2 regions of the Metasolibacillus sp. FSL H7-0170 genome follow, and region 2 is predicted to be linked to the other one. Evidence: predicted binding sites of a transcription regulator. Region 2 holds the regulator's gene; the other holds the start of a gene.
The links. Region 2 encodes NrdR, which represses ribonucleotide reductase genes. Its sites were predicted from a motif close to AACACNATATATNGTGTT; they were not measured.

Region 1: MHH70_RS17150 (glutaredoxin) is a predicted target of NrdR. The motif match lies at 7,564-7,581, and genes of this name have one in related genera.

The regions. Positions count from the first base shown of each region.
Region 1 covers NZ_CP151964.1:3,673,553-3,682,754, reverse strand. Annotated here, with positions in the region: gene MHH70_RS17190 (NifU family protein) at 1-32, opposite strand, end outside; gene MHH70_RS17185 (YuzD family protein) at 117-443, shown strand; gene MHH70_RS17180 (NAD(P)/FAD-dependent oxidoreductase) at 1,010-2,077, opposite strand; gene MHH70_RS17175 (YuzB family protein) at 2,400-2,636, shown strand; gene MHH70_RS17170 (hypothetical protein) at 2,814-3,329, opposite strand; gene nrdF (class 1b ribonucleoside-diphosphate reductase subunit beta) at 3,638-4,618, opposite strand; gene nrdE (class 1b ribonucleoside-diphosphate reductase subunit alpha) at 4,606-6,699, opposite strand; gene nrdI (class Ib ribonucleoside-diphosphate reductase assembly flavoprotein NrdI) at 6,696-7,067, opposite strand; gene MHH70_RS17150 (glutaredoxin) at 7,064-7,294, opposite strand; gene MHH70_RS17145 (TIGR01457 family HAD-type hydrolase) at 7,781-8,545, opposite strand; gene MHH70_RS17140 (DUF86 domain-containing protein) at 8,546-8,995, opposite strand; gene MHH70_RS17135 (DUF3055 domain-containing protein) at 9,087-9,202, shown strand, end outside.
Region 2 covers NZ_CP151964.1:51,313-60,514, forward strand. Annotated here, with positions in the region: gene polA (DNA polymerase I) at 1-2,559, shown strand, start outside; gene mutM (bifunctional DNA-formamidopyrimidine glycosylase/DNA-(apurinic or apyrimidinic site) lyase) at 2,572-3,444, shown strand; gene MHH70_RS00230 (hypothetical protein) at 3,461-3,631, shown strand; gene coaE (dephospho-CoA kinase) at 3,628-4,221, shown strand; gene MHH70_RS00240 (glyceraldehyde-3-phosphate dehydrogenase) at 4,717-5,736, shown strand; gene speD (adenosylmethionine decarboxylase) at 6,120-6,482, shown strand; gene nrdR (transcriptional regulator NrdR) at 6,773-7,234, shown strand; gene MHH70_RS00255 (DnaD domain protein) at 7,261-9,202, shown strand, end outside.

The sequences.
Region 1 (9,202 bases), 280 kb from region 2:
TGTACTTGTTCGCGTTGTTCTAATTCTGTCATTTTTCTCGACTCCTTTCATTAAAATCATTATAATGTGAAGGAGAGAAAAAAGCCAATATTGTATTACGAAAGGTTGGATTTTATATGACAGCATCTAAAGCAGTAATCGAAATATACGGAGCAGATATTATTTGTGCGAGCTGTGTCAATGCACCTTCTTCTAAAGACACATATGAGTGGCTACAAGCAGCTATTGATCGCAAATATCCGAATCAACCATTTACAATTCGCTATATTGATATTGAAGGCGATTTAGGCGATAAACGTGATATCGACTATGCAAATCGCATTCAAGAGGATGAATTTTTCTATCCGCTCGTTTTAATTAATGACGAAGTCGTTGGCGAAGGCTATATCCAAATTAAGCCTGTTTACGCCGCACTCGAAAAACTAGGCTACACATCGGAATAAAAGTTTAGATGTTCAGTCGTACAGTTGCCAGCTAGTTAAACGCTTTTATCGGTATTGAAATAAAGTGAAGCTTCAATCAATCGGGTTTTTACGGGCAGTTGATCTCCCACTTATCCTTAAGCCGATTTTCACTTAAGTCTTGAAGTGAGAGTCTTACTGCCCGTTAATGCGGGATAAAGTGAACCTTCAATCAGTGGGGGTTTTCTTCATCCCCCACTGATTGGTAGTTTCACCAATCGGGTTTTTACAGGCTGTTGGATCCCCCACTTAAACATCTTGATTTTATCTGTTGTTTTGAAGTGGGGGTCTTACAGCCTGTTAATACGGGATAAAATATTGACTTAGCAAGACTTCCTTTGAAAGTGTGATAAACACTGGCTTTAACTATGCTTACCTTAAGTAAGGAAGATACGATGAAAACCTTCTTTTAATGCGTTACCACAACAAAAGACTTTGAATCAACTGTTTTTAGCTTCTCAAAAAGAAGCAAGCCCTTTTTCAACCATCCTCCCTTCAAACTAACAGCAAAATGGAAAGCGATGCGCCAGCCTGCTTTCCTTTTTACCTTAATTGTTTTGACGCTTATACATCCAAAGCAAGCCTGATTTCATTAAACGAGCAATACGCCCGGTTACTGTTGTATCTGCTAAATGAACAAAGCCTTGTTTCTTCCCTAGCGAGCCCATAAAGCCCTTTAGTTTAATTTCTGGCATCGTTGCTGGTAGCGGCTCATTATTCCAACGATGGCGTAATACCTTTACAATACGCTCTCCTTGCTCCTCTGCAAGTTGTGCTGTTGGCGGTAAATCAGATGAAGCGCAGTCTCCAACAACAAAAACATGTTCATCATTTAGTAATGTAAAGTAGTTTGTGACAATTGGGCGACCGAATTTGTCTTTCTCCACTTCCATGTCTCGTACAATTTTTACAGGCTGCACCCCTGCTGTCCAAACAACAGCATCTACTTCGATTACTTGATCATGATTATAAAGATGATTTTCTTCAACCTTTGTAATATTCGATTCAGCGATTACTTCAACATTATGTTTAATAAACCATGATTTCACATAATTACTTAGCTTTTCAGGAAAATCTCGTAAAATACGTGTTGAACGGTCAAATAATTTAATATTTAAGTCTGCACGGCTTTCACGTAGTTCACTAGCTAATTCAATACCTGACAAACCTGCGCCTACTATAGCTACCGTTGAGCCTGGTGGTAAACCACATAGCTTTTCAAATGTTGTTCGCGATTTAGCAATTGTTTGAATGCTGAATGTGTGCTCCTTGGCACCAGGTACTCCGTGATATTTATCTTCACAGCCAAGCCCAATTACTAAATCATCATATTTTACTTCTTGACCGCCCTCCAAATAAACCGTTTTATCCTCTCGGTCAATGCGAATAACTTCACCAAAAATAGTTTTTAAGCGCGGATGCTCTGGGAAGGCTACACGAATCTCTTTATCCGTCGAAGTCCCTGCTGCAAGTGCATAAAATTCTGTTTTTAAGCTGTGGAATGATGTGCGGTCAATTAAAGTAATTTCGGTATCTTGTGGGAAATTATTCGGTAATAGGCGTAGCAGTATACGCATATTTCCATAGCCCCCACCTAATAGTACTAATTTTCTCATATGCTGAGCTCCTTTTACTTATTTTCATTAAAACAGAGTACCCATTTCTCCCCCTCAGTAGAAATGGCGTGCCCCCTTTCCTTCATCCAGCAAATGCCCAAATACCTACTGAACTAAAAGAATGCCTCTGGCAGTTGTCACAAATTTTTCAAAAATGTTAGCCGAGGCGAAATTGATATAAGATTAACTATTCAATAAGAGTATAGCTCATTGTGATATGTTTCACAATATGTTCCGAAACATTTTGTGAAACATTTCACAAAATATGTTGTTTGACGTAATTACTAAAAAAAAGTAGCATACAATTGTGAGGTGACTTGTAGTGAATCCAATGGTTGAATTTTGTATTAGCAATTTAGCAAACGGCGCACAAGAAACATTTGAGGTGCTTGAAAAAGACCCCAATATTGATGTTCTTGAATATGGCTGCCTAAGCTTTTGCACAAAATGCTCTGAATGCTTTTATGCGCTTGTCAATGGAGAGCTTGTTGAGGCTGACACACCTAGCGAGTTGACTCAAAAAATATATGCTTATATTGAAGAAAACCCTCTTTGGTAATAAATAAGAGGCCTAAAATTCAGTGTTTTTAATGATGCTGTTCGAAAACACTGAGGTGTCTTTGTGGTTATGGAGGTATGGACTTTATTTATTTATTTTAAAATGGCTATTCTTTCAATAAAACACAAACAAAACGTCCAAAAAGCAGTGCTATGCACGCTTTTTGGACGCTCTTTATTATTTCATCTGTTTTAACACTTCTTCTTTAATAAATGGCTCTGGACTATAAAAGTCTGGTGACTTAATAATCTTTCCATCTTCACGACATTTCGCGTATTTATTGCCATTCTCATCTGTGAAAAGCTTCGACATATTTGCGCCTTGTACAATATCAAAAACGGGCTCAATATCTACTCCGATTTCTACTGCCGAACCGAATGAAAAATATAATTGGTCTGCTAAAGCATCTGCTTGGGCAATTACTTTTTCTTCAGTGCTTTGAGGAAACTCGCCATTTAATGATTTTTCATATGCCTTTTGAATACCAGCTAAAAAATACTCGTAGCTTGCCGCAAACTCCTCCTTCGTTGAACAAGAAGCTGCAATAAACTCAATCGCCTCCTCGGCTGTCCAAACGCTACGGTTAATTGCTCGCTCTCGCTCCATTGGCACAAGCTGCTCTGGTGCAGGGTGTTTAAACGCGATATGAAAGTCGCGAACATGATTTTGTAATTTGTTTGCAAATTGTTTCATAAAAACTTCTACTCCTCTTTCAATATAATTCTAATCATACACGAACTATATCCAAAGAGGAACCTTATGTGCCAATTTAAAATTTAGGCTATGTGAACAAGGGGACTATTTCAAAAGTCGAACTTCTCCTCAGTGCAGTGAAAGGTTAGCTGTGCCCTTATTTTATTTTAAATTCAAAAGAAAGCAGCTAAGCTCTGAGTTTAGCCCATTTTCAAAAAGCTCTTCTTTATGATTCCTTTGCTTAAGCATCACAAAAAGCGTCCAAAACATAGCAATGCACTGTTTTTGGACGCTTCTTTTTCATCAAATTACTTCTCAAAAAAATCAAAATTAAACGTTTCATCTGTAATTGGCTGAACTTTTGCTAGTGCATATGTTGAGCCTTTTTGAGAGAAGAAATCGTATGTTGAACCTTCGTTACGAATACCATTCATAACAATTGGGTTTACTTCCTCCTCAGGGAACATCGTATCTAAGCCCAAGTTCATTAACGCTTTATTTGCATTGAAGCGCACATAAGCTTTTACTTCTGGGGAAAGCCCTGTTTCAGCATAGATATCTTCCGTATACTTCATTTCATTTTGGTACAGGTCTAACAATAGCTCATAGCCCCATACTTTTAGCTCGTCTTGCTTTTCTGGAGAGAATTTACGGAAAATATTTTGTGCAAAGAAGCCAATTGCTACACCATGAATTGATTCGTCACGTAAAATGAGGGAAATAACTTCCGCGCTATTACGCAAAGTACCTTGCCCACCTAAATAAAGCGGGTAGAAAAAGCCGGAGTAGAATAAAAAGCTTTCTAGCATAACAGAAGCAAACATCGCTTTCCATAATGACTCATCATCGTTTTCTTTAATTGCTAAATAAACATCGCTAATGCGTTTCGCCTTATATTGTAAAAATTCGTTTTTCTTAACCCACTCGAAGACCGCATCAATTTCATCGTTATTACATAACGTTGTAAAAATATACGAATAGGATTTTGCATGAATCGCTTCAAAAGAGCCGAAAACAGTTAATACGGCTTTTTCCTGCAAATCATTATTATATTTCGCAATTTCGTTCATGCCGATATTCGTTTGCACCGTATCTAACAATGTTAAGCCACCGAATACTTTTTTGTACGTATCTTGGTGCTCAAAGTCTTTCCACTGTTTAATATCCTTTGATACAGCAATCTCCTCTGGCTGCCACATTTGCTTCCATTGCTGGTCCCAAAATACTTTCGCCAAATCGCTTGTCGGCTTATTCCAGTTAACCGCCTCATATGGTTTTAAATTGAGCATGATACACACTCCTCTAAAGTTTGTAATCGTTGACGCACGTAATATACTGTTTTAATGCCCTTCATCCAAGCATAAATATACACTTTCGCTAATTGTTCTGTTGTCCAACGATCAGTTACATATAATGTCATTGAAATTCCTTGATCGACATGCTTTTGTGCTGCTACATATAGGTCGATTAATTTATATGGATCAACTTCATATGCTTCCACATATAAATGACGATTATCATTATTTAAAAACGGCATCGGATAAATTGTACGACTATCTGCATAGTCTCGAATTTCCACGCGCTCTGTACATGGTGCAAGTGATGCTGTGCTGCTGCGAATATAGGAAATACTGCCTGTCGGTGCAACAGCTAGGCGGTAGGCGTTAAATACGCCATGCTCAGCTACCTGCTCTTTTAGCTCCTGCCACATTGCAGCAGTAATTAGCGGCACATTACCTAATGCTTCTTTAACCGCTTTCGATGGCTCTCTCTCTTCTTTTGCTATATAAGAGTCAAAGTAATTACCGTTGGCGTATTCGCTCTCCTCATAACGATAGAATGTTTCACCCTTCTCTTTGGCAATTTGCATAGATGCTTGTAATGAATAGTAATTTAATGCTTCCATAAAGTAATCGACAAATTCAATTGACTCTGGTGAACCATATAAAATATTCGATTGCACTAAATGACCATGAAGGTTCATTACCCCAAGACCAACAGAATGCATTAATTTATTCGCCTTCGCTACAGATGGCACATTTTTAATATTTGTCATTAATGATACATTCGTTAAGAGCTGCATACTTGTCGTAATAAGCTCTTCAAAGTTTTCGCTTTTTGTTGCGCGGTAAATGTCGATAGAGCCTAAGTTACACGATACATCTAAGCCGTAAACATTTGGCTGATCCATATCTGTAATATCACTCGTCGTTTGTACTTGTAAAATTTCTGTACACAAATTCGACATTTTCACTCGGCCTAGGCCTTTTAATGCGTGATTTTCGTTGACATTATCATCAAACACCTCGAATGGGTAGCCCGATTCAAATTGTGTCTTTTTAATTTCCGTATAAAGCTTACGTGCATTAATGCGCTTTAGTTTTCGAATGTTCGGATTATCAAGCAATTCATAATACATTTCCGTCATGCTAATTTCGGACATGCGCTTGCCATATTCACGATAAATATCGTATGGGCTAAATAAAATAATATCTTTGTCACGCTTCATTAGCTCAAAGAAAATCGATGGGATAATAACCCCTGTCGATAATGTCGCTAAGCGAATTTTTTCGTCAGCGTTAGGCTTTTTCGATGAAATAAATTCTTCAATATCACCGTGGAAAATATTCAAATAGACAACGCCTGAGCCATTGCGCTGCCCTAGCTGGTTGGAATAGGAGAAAGAGTTTTCTAATAGCTTAGCAACAGGCATAACGCCGCTAGCACGATTTAAAATCCCTTTAATCGGGTCGCCTAATGGGCGTAAATCCGTTAACAATGTTCCTACGCCTCCCCCTAAACGAGAAAGCTCTAGGCAATAACCGATATTTTCTGCGATGGAATTCATCGTATCATCAACCGTCAATTTAAAGCAGCTTACTAGCTCACCACGCGCCTTTTTACCGCTGTTTAGTGCCGTTGGTGTCGCGGGCTGATATGCCTCCATAATACTGCGTACAGCACGCTCTGCAAGGCTTTGGTCTCCCTGTGCTAAATATAACGAAATAATCGTAATGCGATCCTCATATTTCTCTAAAATCTCTTGACCGTCACGGCTTTTCATTGCGTAGCTTTCATAAAATTTGCTGGCACTCATAAAGGATGGAAAACGGAATTTATAAGAATAAGCTATTTTGAATAACCTTTTAATAAATTCCATCGGATACATTTCTAAAAAATCTCTTTCATAGTATCCTTCATCGATTAAATATTTAAGCTTTTCTTCCAAGTCTATATAATAACGCATTTTCACATTGACATTTTCTAAAAAATACTTACGTGTCGCTTCTTTATCCTTGTCCAAATCTAAAATGCCTGTCGAGCTATAACTATTCAATAAATCATTATTGAGCTTTAAATACTCTTTCAAATCTTTTCCCCACCTTCAATAACAGTTTGATAATATTCTCGAATTGCTTCATAATCGTGTGCAAATCCCCGAAGCTCTAGTTTGCGAACAATCGGTATTTGATAAGTGGCATTTATTTTATCGGCGGAGCCGCAAAAAACATTGTGCCCAAAATTGGAATTGCCGCTTGCAATCACACCTTTACAAAACGTAGCGTTTTCTTGCAAAAATTCCTCTACTATTTGTGGCACTGTACCAAGTCCATCCGTATAAGTAAATAATAAATAGGGCTCAGAAAGCTTGAGCCCCTTCGTCATCTCAATGTTCGGTAATTGGAGCTGATTGATGATAAAGCGCACATTTCCTGTCCTGCTTGCAAAGACAATCATCCAACTAGCTTGCTAATCTCTTCGTTAATTTGTGAAAAATCATGGATTAGCTGACCGTCGATTTCTAAAATCGGAACCGTTAAGAAACCTGCATTGACGATTTTCTCTTTTGCCGCAGCATCTAAATCTATATTAACTGTTTCGTAGCGCCCCTCTAAACCAGCTTCATTTAACTCCGATTTAACAAACATACATTTTGGACAAACTGTTTTTGTGTACAAGATCATTACGATAACCTCTTTCCATTTATTTTTTCATAGCATGTACCATTGTGCTTTGCCACATATACAAGTGAAACGATTATGTATTAGCATAATTATTGCGAACAATTCTTATTGCTAGAAAACTAAATTTTAATTTTCCATTTTTTTCTCGCCATGTATACTTATAATCTATACAAAATCTGAACAAGGTAACGCGCTAGATGTATGAGGAAAGCCCTTTATATAGCCATCCTCGCTATATTTCCTATATGTAGTGCGTTTTTCAGAAAAACAACACTATATATAGTGTTTATTTTGAACTGCATTTATTGTATCATACTCGATTTTAAAAAAACAACTCTTGCAATTTTTTTATTTTCATGAAAACATATATTCCATTTTGAAAATCATCATAAATACCTATTGCATTTAATTTATGAGTCAACAATTTTGAATAAACAACAAAAAGCTATATCAAAATAATTTTGATATAGCTTTTATTCTTCTGTTTTACAGCCACTCTTCCAACGAGCTCAAGCAATAAGTAGGTCGTTCTTTCTGCAATTGGGCTTGCTCTGTAGGAGTAACACCTGTATTCACATGAACCGTATCACAGCCAAAGCGAATGCCGCATAAAATATCCGTTTGATAATTATCGCCAATCAATACCATTTCATTTTTACAATAATGATGTGTTGAGGCAATCGCTTCTAACATAATTGGTGATGGCTTGCCAATGAAGACAGGCTCTACACCTCCTACGCTTGCTACAAGCCTTACAAAGGAGCCATTGCCAGGCACGAAGCCTTGCTCTGTTGGAAATTTAACATCTTCATTTGTAGCAATTAAATGTGCACCATTCTGCACAGCCAAGCAGGCATTTACTAGCTTTGAATAATTTACCTCTCGATCAATCCCCATCACAAAAACCTTTGCATCCGCTTCATCTGTAATATGTATCCCTTGGGATTGCAGGGCCTCTCGAATACCATCCGAGCCAATAAGCTGCACTTTTTGCTGGGGAAATCGCTCACTTATATATGTCGCCGTCACGACTGCGCTCGAATAAATATGCTCTAAAGGCGCAGCAATGCCTAATGCCGCTAATTTTTGCTGCAATTGCACAGGCGTTTTTGAAGAGTTATTCGTTACATAAAACGGTTCAATGCCCTCCTGTTGCAATTTATGAATAAAGGTAATGGCACTGTCAATCCCTTTGTTTCCACGATAAACCGTTCCGTCTAAATCAAAACAATATGCTTTATAGCGCTTCATTTATTTATCCTCAGGCAAAAATGCGGAAACAGGTCCAAGCTCATTCGTTAAATAATCTTGCACTTTGCCTGAAAACTGTTTTAAGGCCCCTAACGAGCCTGAAAGCACTTTTATGACTTCTTCATCATCCACTTGAATAAATTCGCGTACAAGCATTTTACGCAAGCCTACAACAGCTTTTAGAGACGCGTCCATATCTGGTGAAATGACTTTCTCATCTACTAATATATCGATAATATCTTCATAACTGCCCGGGTCGCGCATAATAAAGCCATCAATCATTAAATTACCAACGTCCATCATCGATTCCATTACATTATGACCGATACGCTCAAGTGCTAGCTTTGTCATATCATTTTCAAGCCAATTTTCTTGCTCTTCAAAAATCGCCAGCAATGTATCTAAATGTTGTAAGTTTAATGAAATTTTATTTCGATCTACGAAATACATTCAAAACGCCTCCTAGTACCTAAATAGTTGATAGTGTTTTCTTATCTATAGTAACATATTCTAGAGATACGAAAAGGAGATAGAAATTCAAATGGAAAGATTTTTCTTATATGATGATGTAGAGGATACGAAAACGCGCTTCGTTAGCTTCGCAGGCAAAACACAGCGTTATGATTTAGCGATATTACAAAGTGGACGCTTTTTTGG
Region 2 (9,202 bases):
TTAACAAATGACAGCGGAATTCATACGAATGCTTCATATGGTTTTACAATGATGCTACAAAAAATTGTGGAGGAGGAGCAGCCGACGCAAATGCTAGTAGCATTTGATGCAGGGAAAACGACATTCCGCCATGAATCATACGGAGAATATAAAGGTGGTCGCCAAAAAACGCCACCAGAGCTATCGGAGCAATTCCCTTATATTCGTAAGCTGATTGATGCATACAATATTAGGCGCTATGAGCTTGATTTATATGAGGCAGACGATATTATTGGCACATTAGCCAAGCAGGCGGAAGAAAAGGGCAGCGAAGTCATTATCGTGTCCGGTGATAAAGATTTAACACAGCTTGCAACGGATAATGTAACCGTTTATATTACGCGTAAAGGAATTACAGATATTGAAAAATATACGCCGGCACATATCGAGGAAAAATACGGACTAACACCTGTACAAATCATCGATATGAAGGGGCTGATGGGGGATGCATCTGACAATATCCCAGGCGTTCCTGGTGTCGGAGAAAAAACGGCAATTAAGCTTTTAAAGGAATACGGAACTATTGAAGCATTATATGAAGCGATTGATGCGATGAAGGCTTCGAAAATGAAAGAAAAGCTTGTGGAAAATGAGGAAAGTGCGCATTTATCGAAGAAGCTTGCCACGATTTTTACGGAGGCTCCAATTGAGGTGACGCTGGGCGATTTAGCTTATGCTGGTCCGAATGAGGATGCTTTACTTGCCGTTTGGCAGGAGCTAGGGTTTAAATCATTAATTGAAAAAAGCGATATGCAGAGCACTGCACAGGAGCAGGAGGAGATTCAGCTAAACATTGTGGATGAAGTGACGCCTGCCATGTTAACAGATGCGATGGCACTCCATATTGAGTTGGAGAACGAACATTACCATAGCTGTAATATGCTTGGGATTGCTATAACAAATGGTGCAGGCGCTATGTATATTCCTGTGGAGGTGGCATTAAAAAGCGATGTTTTTAAAGCTTGGCTAGAAGATGCGACGAAGAAAAAGTATATTGTAGATAGTAAAGCGACACAGGCAATTTTAGCACGTCATCAAATACAGCTTGCGGGTGTTGCCTTTGACTTACTGCTTGCATCGTATATTGTCAACCCAGCTATTTCCGGTGATGATGTAGCAACATTGGCAAAGGAATTTGGCTATACAAATGTACAAGCCAATGAGGTCGTCTATGGAAAAGGGGCAAAATGGACTGTACCTGCTGAGGATATACTAGCAGACCATATTAGTCGAAAAGCGATTGCCTTATGGCATTTACAGCCTGTTGTAGAAAAAAAGCTACAGGATAATGAACAATACGACTTATACCATGAATTAGAATTGCCGCTTGCTGAAATTTTAGGCACGATGGAAATCACAGGAATTTCTGTGAACGTAGAAACATTAAATCAAATGGGCGAGGCATTACAGAAAAAGCTTGCCATTATTGAGCAAACGATTTATGAGCTTGCGGGTGAGGAATTTAATATTAATTCACCGAAGCAATTAGGTGTTATTTTATTTGATAAGCTAGGACTGCCTGTATTGAAAAAGACAAAAACAGGCTACTCTACAGCTGCGGACGTGCTTGAGAAGCTCCAATCAGAGCATGATATTGTGAAGCATATTTTAGATTATCGCCAATTAGCGAAGTTGCAATCGACATATATTGAAGGATTGACAAAAGAGATACACGAAGAGGATGGAAAAGTGCATACGCGCTTCCAGCAAGCATTGACAGCAACAGGACGTTTAAGCTCGACAGACCCGAACCTACAAAACATTCCAATTCGTTTAGAGGAAGGGCGTAAAATTCGCCAAGCATTTGTGCCATCAAAGGAAGGTTGGGTGCTATTTGCAGCTGATTATTCACAAATCGAATTACGCGTATTAGCACATATGTGTCAGGACGCTACACTGGTAGAGGCATTCAAGGAAGGGATGGATGTTCATACACGTACTGCAATGGATGTTTTTGGTGTAACAAATCCCGACGAGGTCACAGCAAATATGCGACGTACAGCGAAGGCAGTAAACTTCGGAATTATTTACGGTATTAGTGATTATGGCTTATCGCAAAACTTAGACATACCGCGTAAAAAAGCAGCTGAGTTTATTGAGAACTATTTACAAAGCTTCCCCGGTGTAAAAGATTATATGGAAAGCATCGTGGCAGATGCTAAACGAGATGGCTTTGTCACAACAATTTTAAATCGTCGCCGTTATTTACCGGAAATTAACAGCTCAAACTTCAACTTGCGCAGTTTTGCTGAGCGCACAGCAATGAATACGCCGATTCAAGGAAGCGCCGCTGATATTATTAAGAAGGCGATGATTGATATGGATGCTCGCTTGCAGAAGGAAGGCTTGCAGGCAAAGCTTCTATTACAAGTACATGATGAATTAATTTTTGAAGCACCCGCTGAGGAAATAGAAATTTTAGAGCGCATTGTACCAGAGGTGATGGAATCTGCTATTAAATTAGCCGTACCACTAAAGGTTGATTATTCGCATGGTCAGTCATGGTATGATGCGAAGTAAGGAGTGATTTTTGTGCCGGAGTTACCAGAGGTCGAAGGAGTTGTTAAAGATTTAAAGCCGTTAGTAGAAGGTAAAACAATTCAATCTGTTACTTTATCGGAAACGGTTTATACATCTCACGCTGCTGGGAAACAAACAATTGTTAAAGGCAGCGCGCTCCATCATTTTGAAGCGAGCGTACAGCAAATGGCTGTTACAAAGATTGAGCGTCGTGCAAAATATATTTTTATTCATCTACAAAAGGAACAGGAGCCATTTGTGCTCGTCAACCACTTAGGGATGACGGGCGCATGGTTTGTCGTGCAAAATGTGGCAGAAATAGCAGAGGAAAAATTCCGCAAGCATATTCATGCAACATTTACTTTAGCGGGTGGTGAGCTGCTCATTTATAGTGATATACGTCGCTTTGGAGAGCTGCGTTTTTTACGCACAATTGATGAGCACGCACCATTAACAAAGATGGCGCCTGAGCCATTTGATGAAGAAGCATGTGAATTTTTCCTTATGCAGTGTGCGAAAGCGAAATATGAAAATAAAACAGTGAAGGAAGTGATTATGGATGGCCAAGTCATTTCTGGCTGTGGCAATATTTATGCGACAGAAGCACTGTTTGCAACAAAAATAAGACCAACGAAAAAAGTGAAGGCTATTTCAAAGGCAAAGAAAATTGAGCTATTTCATGCGATTGTCCATGTATTAAAAGAAAGCATTGAAAATGGGGGCTCGACGATTTCAGACTATCGAACGGTAAACGGTGGAGCAGGCTCGATGCAAAATCGTCTGAAAATGTATAGTCATAAGCAATGTCCACTATGTCAATCAGCAACAAAATCAGTTGTCATTGCTGGACGCACATCGACATATTGTCCTAGCTGCCAAACATAGCATAAGGGAGAGAAAGATGGGACATTATAGAGAGAAGCTAGAAAATCAACAAATTTGGATATATGTTATTTCTCTTATAGTAGGGGCACTCATTGTAACGCAAACGATTGTAGAGTTAGTGGGAGAATTAGTTTACATAAAGATTGTGCCGAAGTGGATACTAAGAAACAAAGGGGAATTTGTATGATTATAGGATTAACAGGAAGCATTGCAAGTGGTAAAAGCACGGTTGCGCAAATGCTAAAAGAATATCAACTGCCGATTGTTGATGCTGATTTAGTCGCAAGACAGGTAGTAGAGCCACACTCTGAAACATTGCAACAAATTGCTGCTGCTTTTGGGCAGGAGGTTATTAAGGAAGATGGTACGATGGATCGTGAAAAGGTAGGCTCCATTATTTTTCATGAGCCTGCACAACGCAAAGTCCTAAATGATATTATTCATCCTGCGATTCGCGCGGAAATGCTACGTCAACGTGATGAGCTGTTACTTGGTGGAGCAGAGCATGTTGTAATGGATATTCCATTGCTATTTGAAAGCAAGCTACAGCATTTTGTCGATAAAATTTTAGTTGTATCTGTTACAGAGGAAATTCAGCTTCAGCGCTTAATGGAACGCAACCAGCTATCTGAAAGTGAGGCGCGTGCACGCATTGCTTCTCAATTGCCGATGTCTGTAAAAGAGCAAGGAGCAGATGCAGTAATCTACAATAATACAACAAAGCAATCCACTGCTGAGCAGCTAAAGAAAATATTGCAGCATTGGACAGTTATATAAGGAAGGCAAGGGCGTCTTTTTAGCCTGAGAAAGAACGTATTTATTCGATACATTTCAATAAAAACAATGAATGGAAGCGTCCAAAAAGCCGTGCATAGCCGGCTTTTTGGACGCTCAGAATTTATTCATTAAGAAGGTTTTAAAAAACGGGAGGAACACTAAGTCTAGCGGATTTTCTTCAGAGTGAAAGTTTATTCTTTATTGCATCGCAAAAAAGAGCTACTTAACGGATTTTTTTCAGCTTTATAAATTTGTGAAATTTTTTCGAAAGATTTTTTGAAATAGGTTATACTAAATATAATGAAAAAACGAGAAAATATTGCTTTGAAAGCGTTTTACTCGAATTTTTACTCGTTATTTTAGCTGTATAATTTATCAGAAAATAACGACTTTTAAAAACGACATAAAATATGTTCACCTTTTCGAATAATGTGTTATACTAATTAGCGAGAATAATAAATAACATGATAACCTATTTACAGGAGGCTTTTTTATATGTCAGTTTCTATCGCAATTAACGGATTTGGTCGTATCGGACGCATGGTATTCCGTCAAGCTATCGTGCAAGAGGAGTTAAATTTAGTTGCTATTAATGCTAGCTATCCAGCCGAAACATTAGCTCATTTAATTAAGTATGACACAAATCATGGTCCATTCGAAGGTACTGTTGAAACAGCGGAAGACGCATTAATTGTTAATGGCAAACGTGTCGCAATTGTTTCAGAGCGTGATCCGAAATTATTACCTTGGAAAGCAATGGAGGTAGATATCGTCATTGAAGCGACAGGTAAATTTAATGACCGCGATAAAGCGGCTATGCATTTAGAAGCAGGTGCGAAAAAAGTAATTTTAACAGCGCCAGGTAAAAATGAGGACATTACAGTTGTATTAGGTGTGAATGACGAATTATTAGACATTGAAAAGCACGATGTAATTTCAAATGCTTCTTGTACAACAAACTGTCTAGCACCAGTAGCAAAAGTATTAAATGATACGTTTGGCATTGAAAATGGTTTAATGACGACAGTGCATGCCTATACAAATGATCAAAATAACTTAGACAATCCACATAAGGATTTACGTCGCGCACGTAATTGTGGTTCTTCAATTATCCCAACATCTACAGGGGCTGCGAAGGCACTAGCGCTTGTATTACCTGAATTAAAGGGGAAATTACACGGCATGGCTTTACGTGTACCAACACCGAACGTATCTTTAGTAGACTTAGTTGTGGATTTACAAAAAGACGTAACTGTCGAAGAGGTAAATGCGGCATTTAAAGCTGCAGCAGAGGGCTCTATGCAAGGTATTTTAAATATTTCAATGGAGCCGTTAGTATCGTCTGATTACAATACAACAACATATTCGTCAACGGTAGATGGTTTAACGACGATGGTAATGGGTGACCGCAAAGTGAAAGTGCTTGCTTGGTACGATAACGAGTGGGGTTACTCAGCGCGCGTCGTAGATTTAACAAAAAAAGTTGCCAATGCATTAGCGACTGTCAACGCATAATATAATAAAGGGACTACAGAAAATTCTGATATAAATTTGACTTTTCTAGTAGTCCCTATTTTTACACTTGCAACTACAATGAAAACATCTTATAATCACACATGTGTATGCACGATTATCATTTGGTACGCATACTGAATAATAAACGTGTCACCAATGGATGTCACAGATTTTAAAATGAGGTCTGCATAATGCGAAGCAGTGAACAGCTAGCACGTGTTATAACAGGACAGCTCGAGCAAATCTAGACTAAAGTTAGTTGAGATGTAATTTATTGGTAACACATGACTACTTAAAGGGTTAGGACCTCTTTGGACTAACTTTCCCCCGTGGTAGTCAACTTTGCACATTATCAAATATTATGTCAAAGGGGGAAGCGAACCATGAGAACGATGGGGCGTCATGTTATTGCTGAACTTTGGGATTGCGATTTAGAGAAGTTAAACAATGTTCAATTTATTGAACAAACTTTTGTCGATGCTGCTTTACGATCAGGAGCAGAAGTCCGTGAAGTAACTTTTCATAAATTTGCACCACATGGAGTAAGCGGAGTAGTAATTATTTCTGAATCACATTTGACGATACACAGTTTTCCAGAGCATGGCTATGCTAGCATTGATGTGTATACGTGCGGTGATTTAGATCCAACAGTAGCAGCAAATTACATTGCGGAAGCACTAGGCGCAAAAATGCGTGAAGCAGTCGTCGTGCCGCGAGGTATGGGACCTGTTGTTGTTGGTACATGAAAAGATGCATAACGTACTGTGAGACAAACTATAGGCTACTTGCTTACTGAGCAAGTAGCTTATTTGCGCTTTATGAAATGTGTCGCGTTGTTTTGCACAAAAATTTTACACTTGCTGAAAGGTAGTTATTTTAACGAATATTTAGACTAAGACCTTTGCTGTTTGGAAAGTAAAACCCTTTCCTTTTTCTTGTGTGTTATAATATAGTAGCTATCGTGTCGCTATTTTGCACGTGCTACTTTTGATATAATAAAATAAGTAGTAAATCGAATGAATCAGGAGAAATTTGTATGAGATGTCCAGCTTGTCAATATAAAGATACACGTGTTGTTGATTCAAGACCTGTAGATGATAATAAAGAAATAAGAAGAAGACGTGAATGTGAAAAGTGCTCGTTTCGTTTTACAACGTTTGAAAAAATGGAGGAAACACCACTCGTTGTCGTGAAAAAAGAAGGGGCACGTGAGGAGTTTAGCCGTGAAAAAGTTTTGCGTGGCTTAATACGAGCATGTGAAAAGCGACCTGTATCAGTGGAAGAACTAGAGGAGCTTGTCATTGCAATTGAAAAAGATTTGCGTCGCCTAGGTCCATCAGAAGTTCGTTCTGAGGATGTAGGAGAAATGGTTATGGACCGTTTAATGAAGCTTGATGAAGTCGCATATGTGCGTTTTGCGTCTGTTTATCGCAGATTCTGCGATATTGATGCATTTATTCAAGAATTAAAGCAACTGCAAAATAACCAAGAAAAGTGAAGTAATGCTATGTAAGGAGGGTTAATATGACCTTTATGAATCAATTACATCCGTATGATATTTGTGAAGTTCAATGCCCTCACGAATTTAATGACGTGAATCAAAAGATTTTGCTTGCTTGTTATCAGCCGATTATCGGTGTCGAGGCGATTGCTTTATATTTAAAATTATCCGTGGAAGCATCGAATGAGCATCTAACCTTTCATCATCACTACTTGCTTGATAGCTTAGATTTTTCGATTAAACGCCTATTTCAAGCAAGGATTACGCTAGAAGCGATTGGTTTACTTCAAACCTTTTGTAAAGTAGAAGATGACCAAGCGCACTATATTTATCGTTTAAACAGGCCGTTAAATGCAAAATCCTTTTTTGCTGACCCTATTTTGTCCATCTCCCTAATGAGGAAAATAGACAAAAAAGCATTTGAGCATTTGCGTGATACCCTTGTGCCAAAGGAGCAAAAGCTATACGGCTATACAGAGGTAACGCGCGGCTTTAATGATGTATTTTTAAATGTGACAGAAAAAGAGTTGCAAAATATTGAGCAGCTATATTCAGAGCAAAGGAGCCAAATATCGACAAGTGGCTACACTTTTGACTATAACTCGTTTGATTTTAAATTATTTTTCGATGGCATTAGTCAAGCGCTTATTCCGCATCGGCTGTTTACGATCGAAATTAAGCAAACAATTGCTAAGGTAGCATTCCTTTATAAGTTTTCACCTTTAGACATGCAAAGCATCGTTATGCAATCTTTAACGGATGAACAAACTTTAACGGCAGCCACAATTGAAAAAAAGGCAGCAGACCATTATCAGCTAAGTGACCATCATCAAAATGATTATAGGCTACTAAAGCGTTATGAAATTACGGACAAACAGAAGCCTCAAGAGGAAAAGAATAGCAGGGAGGAGCATATTCATTATTTGAATAAGACATCCCCTATTGAAGTTTACGAGGACTTGCACGGTGTTTCACCTACAGATGTAACGGTTCGCCTTTTTAATGATTTTTTAAATAGAGGTATTTCCTATGGTGTGATTAATACATTAATTCAATATATCGCAATGTCCGATGGTCGATTAGATTATAATGTTAATTTAATGCAAAGCATTATCGACACTTGGGTGAGGAGTGGGGCAAAAAATGCCGAGGATGCGATGCGAATTTCAAAGCAGGAGCACGATAAGCGTAGCGGGAAAGTTGTGCCGACAATCCAAAAAACAACGCATCTTACTTCTGCCGAAGTTCCGGATGCGATGAAGGATTATGAACTTTCAACACCATATGAATTTTTGAAAATATTAACAAAGGGCAAGGAACCATTTAAAAATCAGCTGAAAACGGCCGAAAGTTTAATGACCGTTTATGGTATTGCACAAGGTGTAACGAATGTAATTGTAGAGCATGTATGGAAGCAGGCAAATGGCAAGTTGCCTGAAAAATTTGTCGAATCAGTTGCTGCTGAAATGCAGCAGCAAAATATTCAAACGGCGGAGCAGGCAAAGCAATTTTTGGCACAGCGCGGGAAAGCCGTCTATCAAATTGGGCAAGATTCGCTAGGTGAATTTGCAGCCTCTCCACAGGCACTTATCTATGACCGTACAACGCCATATGAATTTTTAAAGCAGCTTTATCATGGCAAGGAGCCTGTTCGCTTTATTGTGGAATTGGCTGAGCAGCTTGTATTAACGCAAAAAATGCCCATTGGTGTCGTGAATTATTTAATGGAATATTCGATGCGTGAGACGAATGGTAAGCTGACGAAAAACTATATTCAAGCGATTGCGAGTAATTGGATGGCGCATCAATTAAAATGTGCTGCAGATGCGATTCACTTAGTGGAGCAAGAGCAACAACCAGTAACGAAATATAAAGTAACGATGGATACACCACTTGCCTTTAAAGCAAAGCAGCAAGATTTAACGAGCTGGCTGCCACGCTATGATGAAACGATACCGTATGAGT